2 regions of the Actinomadura sp. NPDC048394 genome follow, and region 1 is predicted to be linked to the other one. Evidence: riboswitches for the same ligand, from Rfam matches in the RefSeq annotation. Region 1 holds a riboswitch; the other holds the start of a gene.
What was found. Region 1 has a riboswitch for cyclic di-AMP ahead of AB0C78_RS46535 (C40 family peptidase). Riboswitches for the same ligand answer to the same signal wherever they lie in the genome.

Region 1 (3,398 bases):
CCGGTGCGCCGGCTGCGGCCAGGTGTACTGGCGCGGCGCCCACGGCGACCACCTTGAGAGGATCGTCGAGGAGGCGACCCGTCAGGTCGAGACGGTCCGCGCCGGAACCGTCCGGCCCCGGGCGGCCGTCTCAGACGGATAGGGACTCTGGAAGGGGCTGGTCACCATCGCCGATCTGGTCGTCGTGGGCGCCGCGATCATCCGGGACGGGCGGCTGCTCGCCGCGCAGCGGGCCGAGCCGCCGCACATGGCCGGTGGCTGGGAGCTGCCGGGCGGCAAGGTGGACCCGGGCGAGTCCGACGAGGACGCCGTGGTCCGCGAGTGCCACGAGGAGCTCGCGATCAAGATCCGCCCGGTCCGCCGCGTCGGCGGCGACTGGCGGCTGAGCGAGCGCGCGCTGCTGCGCGTCTGGACCGCCGAGATCGTCGAGGGCGAGCCGCGGGCCCTGGAACACCTGGCCCTGCGCTGGCTCGCCCGCGACGACCTGTACGACGTCGCGTGGCTCCCCGGCGACCGTCCCGTCATCGCCGAGCTGGAAGCCGACCTCCGCTGACGGCGGCCCTCCCGGCGCGGGGATCCCGCGCCGGCGGGGGCTAGGAGATCCGGTTCGCGCCCGCGTAGTCGGAGCGGGTGGAGAGCTTGGAGATCTTCACCACGTCGCCCGTCTGGGGGGCCTGCAGGAACTTGCCGTCGCCGACGTAGATGCCCATGTGGTGGAGGTTGCTGCCGAAGTAGACCAGGTCGCCGGCGCGCAGCGAGGAGCGGTCCACCTTGGTGCCGAGCTGGTAGAGATCGCCGGTGTAGTGCGGCAGGCCGGGCTTGCCGACCTGGGCGTACGCCCACACGACGAGGCCGGAGCAGTCGAAGGAGCTCGGGCCGGCGGCGCCCCAGACGTACGGGCTGCCGAGCTTGGTGAGGGCCTTGCGGGCCATCTTCGCGGGCAGGTCCGAGCCCTTGATCGTGGCGGTGAGGCCCGACTTGGGGTCGGTGGTGTGGGTGGTGGTGAGCTTGTCGAGGCGCTTCATGACCTCGCTCACCTTGGCCTTGGCGGCCTTGCGGGCGGCCACCACCTTGGCCTGGGCCTGCTTGACCTGCTCGGTGCGCTCCTGCGCGGCGCGCTGCGCGGCCTCGGCCTGGTCGACCTGCTTCTGCAGCGCGAGGACGGTGGTGGCCTGGTTCTGCTGGAGGTAAGCCGAGTCGGAGAGGCTGTCGGCGCTGCCGCCGGAGCTGAAGATCGCGTCGGGCCCGCCGCTCATGTAGTTGGCGGCGGCGAGCTGCGCGAGCCGCTGGCGGGCGGGCTCGGTCTGCTGGAGCAGCCGCTGCGCGTACGCGGTGGCGGACTTCTCGGCCTTGACGGCGCGGCCGAGGTCGACGCGGGTCTTGTTGAACTGCTCGGTCAGCGTCTCGGCCTCGTCGTTCAGCTCCTTGAGGCTCTGCTTCAGCCCCTTCTCCGTGGTGGGGAGGGGGCTGGGCGTGCCGGACGCCTGCGGAGCGGCGGCGGGGCCGAAGGGGGTCGCGGCGTGCGCGGCGACGGGCGCGGTGGTGCCGAGGCCGATGATCAGCACTGCGGCGGTGGTCGCGGCCGGCGCGACGCGCCGCCGGGAACGGGGGTCCGGTGCCAAGCCGGTGCTCTCCTCTCCTCGCTCGCCTACCGGGTTAGCTGACGGGTTCGGGCCAGGAGTCGCCCTACGACGTGCGTCGATTCACCCCAGGGGGATGGGTCCCCGGTTCGCCCGCGGGTGGGTGCCGCGGGGGATTCGGCGGTCCGATCGCAGCCCCGGGGGGTGGGGCTCCGGACGACCGGATCTCGGGAAGATTACAAAGGATGGGCAAAGATGGCCAATCGGGGCCGGTGTGAGGCAGGGGACGAGGGGGCCGTGCGGCGGGGAACGGGCGGCTCTGAGCGGGCGGTGCCGAGCGCCAAGTAGAATGGTGGCAGCCGCGCGTCTGCGGCGACTCCCGAACTCTCACGCAAGGCGAGCCCGCATGCCCATCTCCACGCGCGACGACCTCCGGAACGTCGCGATCGTCGCCCATGTCGACCACGGCAAGACGACGCTGGTCGACGCCATGCTCTGGCAGTCCGGTGCCTTCCGCGAGAACCAGGACGTCGACGACCGCGTCATGGACTCCAACGACCTGGAGCGCGAGAAGGGCATCACCATTCTCGCGAAGAACACGGCCGTCCGGCACAACGGCCTGACGATCAACATCATCGACACGCCCGGCCACGCCGACTTCGGCGGCGAGGTCGAGCGCGGCCTGTCCATGGTGGACGGCGTCGTCCTGCTGGTGGACGCCAGCGAGGGGCCGCTGCCGCAGACCCGGTTCGTGCTGCGCAAGGCGCTCGAGGCGAAGCTGCCGGTGATCCTCGTCGTGAACAAGACCGACCGGCCCGACGCCCGCATCGACGAGGTCGTGGACGAGACGTACGAGCTGTTCATGGACCTCGACGCCGCCGAGGACCAGATCGACTTCCCGATCGTGTACGCCTCGGGCCGCGCGGGCCGCGCGTCGCTGGACAAGCCCGCCGACGGCGCCATGCCCGACAGCGAGGACCTGGAGCCGCTGTTCAAGGTCATCACCGAGACGATCCCGGCGCCGTCGTTCGACCCGGACGCGCCGCTGCAGGCGCACGTGACGAACCTGGACGCGTCCAGCTACCTGGGCCGGATCGCGCTGTGCCGGGTGCACGCCGGGACGATCAAGAAGGGCCAGCAGGTCGCGTGGTGCCGGCACGACGGCAGCATCGAGAAGGTGAAGATCACCGAGCTGCTGATGACCGAGGCGCTGACCCGCAAGCCCGCCGACGAGGCGGGCCCGGGCGACATCATCGCGATCGCCGGCATACCGGAGATCATGATCGGCGACACCATCGCCGACCCCGACGACCCGCGCCCGCTGCCGCTGATCACGGTGGACGAGCCGGCGATCTCCATGACGATCGGCACCAACACCGGCCCGATGGCGGGCCGGGAGAAGGGCACCAAGGTCACCGCCCGGATGGTCAAGGACCGCCTCGACCGGGAGCTGGTCGGCAACGTGTCGATCAGGGTGCTGCCGACCGAGCGCCCGGACGCCTGGGAGGTGCAGGGCCGCGGCGAGCTGGCCCTCGCGATCCTGGTCGAGAACATGCGCCGGGAGGGCTACGAGCTGACCGTCGGCAAGCCGCAGGTGGTCGCCAAGGAGATCGACGGGAAGAAGCACGAGCCGGTCGAGCGGCTCACCGTCGACATCCCCGAGGAGCACCTCGGCGCGGTCACGCAGCTGATGGCGGTCCGCAAGGGCCGCATGGAGCACATGACGAACCACGGCACCGGCTGGATCCGGATGGAGTTCCTGGTCCCGGCGCGCGGCCTGATCGGGTTCCGCACCGAGTTCATGACCGAGACCCGCGG
Region 2 (3,398 bases), on a different contig from region 1:
GTCCGCTGACGTAGTGGACGAGAGGGGCGAATCGGACCGTGACCAACGATCTCATCGGGGAACCAGCGCGCTCGCGCGACCGGAGAGCCGGCTCGACGGGGATAGGGGTCACCCGCCGCCTGGCGGTCGCCGCATGCTTGACGGCGACCGCGACCTTCGCGCTTCCGCCCGTGGTGGCGAACGCCAAGCCGAAGCCCACGCACGCGCAGGCGCAGAAGAAGCTCGACCAGCTCAACGAGCTGATGGACAAGAAGGTCGAGCAGTACAACCAGAACACCGAGAAGCTGAAGGTCGCCCAGAAGAAGCTGGCCGCCGCCAAGAAGGCGTCGGCGGAGGAGCAGGCCTCCTTCGACAAGCAGCGCTCGGCGATCGCGCAGATGGCCGCGGACGCCTACAAGAACGGCGACTCCACGGACGTCACCGGGTTCGTCGGCAGCGGCGACCCGCAGGCCGTCCTGGACCAGGCCGCGGTCTTCACGCAGCTCTCCGAGCAGCGCAGCTCCCAGCTGACCCAGTTCCTGGCGACGGCGCAGCGGCTGCGCCGCGAGCAGGCGCAGGCGCAGAGCGCCTACAACGACGTCAAGACCAAGCACGACGAGCTCGCCAAGGCCAAGAAGGACCTCGACAAGAAGGTCACGGAGGCCAAGAAGCTCGTCCAGCAGACCGGCGGCGGCACCTCCAGCGGCGGTTCGGGCGGCATCGGCGGCACCTACAACGGCCCGGCCAGCGGCTCGGCCAAGAAGGCGCTCGACTTCGCCTACGCGCAGCTCGGCAAGCCGTACTCCTACGGCGCGACCGGCCCGGGCTCCTACGACTGCTCCGGCCTGACGATGCGCGCCTGGGAGGCCGCGGGCGTCAACATCACCCGCACCACCAACTCGCAGTGGGCGGCCGTCAAGCACGTGTCGCAGAGCGACCTGCAGCCCGGTGACCTGGTGTTCTTCAGCGGGCTCTCGCACGTCGGCATGTACGTCGGCGGCGGGAAGTTCATCCACGCCCCGCACACCGGCGACGTGGTGAAGATCAGCTCGCTCTCGGGCTACTACACCTCGAACTTCTACGGCGCGGGGCGTCCCTGACGATCATGTGAACGGCCCCCCGCGCGGGGCCGTTCGCACCCCGCGGCGACAACGGACCAGGGCTGACCTGGTCCGTTGTTGATTTTGGGGGGGCTTGCCTTCTGTTGGGGCTTTGGTACCTTGTCACCACCCAGGCGCCCTCCAGGCGCACTGGTCACGCGGCGCCCTCCAGACGCCGCGGCCCCCCGCGGCGCACTCCGGTGGCCGCGGACCGGGCGGCGCGCCCCACGCGTCGTCCCCCAGGGCGGCACGATCCACGCGTCGCCCCGCGGCACCGGGAGAGCGTGCCGCACCGGTCTCCTCCGAGACCCGGCCGGCCCGGCCCACCGTGCGCACGCCGACAGCGTGCATGGCGCTGAGAGCGCGCCACGCTGGTCCACACAGGGCTCCGGCCCCGGGCGGTCCCCCGGACAAGGGGCCGCCGCCATCACAACATCAGCGCCGCTCTTTCGCACGCGGGACACAGGGTCCCGCGCACGGGCCCCATGAAGCCCTCAGGATCGCAGCGGCAGCGCCGAATCCGCGCCGCCCGGCGCGGAACCGGGGACCCACCTTCACCGGAGTCCGGAGCAGTTCCGGACGGACATTCCGGTACCGGGGTGAATCGGCGCGTCTCTGCCGGCACGACCGGTGAGAGCCGCCGTAGGGCCACTTCCACGCCCGAACCCGACAGCTAACCCGGTAGGCGTCTGGAAGAAGGAGTGAACCCTGTCCACCTACCCTCAGCAGAACGCCCCGCCGCGGCCGGATGACGGGCCCGTACGGGCCTCCTAGCCGAACGGCATCAATCTCTCGGGCGCGGCCGTCCGCTGAGCGCACGGCCGCGCCCGCCCCCTTTCTTCACCTCTCCGCGGGCGCCGCAGCGGCGCCCCCTCCCGAGAGGACCCCCAACCGAACCGGCGTGCCCGCCCCCGGGCGCGCCACCGCCGAGTCCGTGCCGTGCCCGCGAGGCCGGTGACGGAGCCGGGGACCCACCCATGTCCCGTCGGGGTGAATCGGCCTGCCCGCAGGCCGTAGGGCGGCTTCCACGCCCGAACCCGTCAGCTAACCCGGTAGGCGGAATGGAAGCCAAGGAGATCCCCCCGTGGCAGGCAAGCACCGCAAGGCAAGCCCCACCCGCAGCACGACTCCCGTCACCCCCGTCCGCCGGACCCCCGCTCCCGGGGCGCCCCCCGCGCCCGGGACCGTCCCCGCCACCAGGGTGATCACCGCCCAGGTCGTCACCGAGGCCCCCGCCGGAGCCGTCCCCGCGGCCCCCGCGGGTGGCCGGCACCGCAAGAGCGGACGCACCGTCGCCTGGCGCACCACCGGCGGCGTGCTCGTCGGCGCCGCCGTCCTCGGCACCGCCGTGGCGACCGCGCAGGCGTCGGTCCTCCCGTTCGGCGGCCCCGAGCCCGCCAAGCCGGCCGCCTCGGCCGACCTGGCCATCGCCCGCGCGCCGCAGCAGCAGGCCGCCCGGGACCGGGCGCCGGCCGTGAGCGTCCCCCGGCAGGCCGCGAAGGGCGCGCCGAAGAGCGCGCCGAAGGCCGCCGCTCCGAAGGAACGTTCCAAGAAGTCCCGTCCCACCGCCGAGGCCGCCATCGAGCTCGCCCGCTCCCAGGTCGGCGCGAGCCCCGACGGCAACGGCGACACCAAGTTCGGCGACTGGTACGAGGGCACCGAGCGCGCCAAGGAGACCGTCGCCCGCGACGGCGGGTCCGTCCAGGAGTACAGCGACGCCGAATGGTGCGACATGTTCATCTCCTGGGTCGGCGACAAGCTCGGCTTCACCGACCAGATCGGCAGCGACGCCTGGACCGTCGCGCACGCCCAGTGGTTCCAGGACAACGGCCGCTGGGGCGACACCCCGAAGCCCGGCGCGATCGTCTTCTTCTCCTGGAGCGGCGGCAAGTCCAACGACGACATCCAGCACGTCGGCATGGTCATAAAGGACGAGGGCGACGGCACGATCCAGACCGTCGAGGGCAACACCGGGAACTCCGTCCAGGTCAAGGAGCGTTCGACCGACAGCGTGGTCGGCTACGGCTACCCCGACTACGCCTCGTGACGCAGGACGGCGACACGGCGCCGATGGCCCGGCATCCACGGAAGGCTCAATAGGATCGCGCGCATGGAGGACGGCCCACCGCAGGACGGCCCCGCCGAGGACGAGGGACGAGACGCCCCCGGATCCCGGCGGGGCGGTGCCGTCCCTCCACGCGGCCCGCTGGCGTGGCCCGCCGCCATGACGCGGCGCAGGGCGCTCGCGCTGGGCGCGGGCGGCGCCGCGCTGCTGGCCGCCGGCGGCGCCGGGGTCCTCGGCGCCCGGTCCGGCGGCTC

Region 2: it holds a riboswitch for cyclic di-AMP, as region 1 does, so the genes downstream of both, AB0C78_RS15165 (CHAP domain-containing protein) here and AB0C78_RS46535 (C40 family peptidase) in region 1, are expected to answer to the same signal.

Annotation. Positions count from the first base shown of each region.
Region 1 covers NZ_JBEZJL010000112.1:558-3,955, reverse strand. Annotated here, with positions in the region: gene AB0C78_RS46545 (Mut7-C RNAse domain-containing protein) at 1-142, shown strand, start outside; gene AB0C78_RS46540 ((deoxy)nucleoside triphosphate pyrophosphohydrolase) at 185-553, shown strand; gene AB0C78_RS46535 (C40 family peptidase) at 594-1,622, opposite strand; cyclic di-AMP (ydaO/yuaA leader) riboswitch at 1,630-1,773, opposite strand; gene typA (translational GTPase TypA) at 1,987-3,398, shown strand, end outside.
Region 2 covers NZ_JBEZJL010000018.1:86,138-89,535, forward strand. Annotated here, with positions in the region: gene AB0C78_RS15160 (C40 family peptidase) at 138-1,079, shown strand; cyclic di-AMP (ydaO/yuaA leader) riboswitch at 1,582-1,782, shown strand; cyclic di-AMP (ydaO/yuaA leader) riboswitch at 2,014-2,152, shown strand; gene AB0C78_RS15165 (CHAP domain-containing protein) at 2,164-3,126, shown strand; gene AB0C78_RS15170 (hypothetical protein) at 3,190-3,398, shown strand, end outside.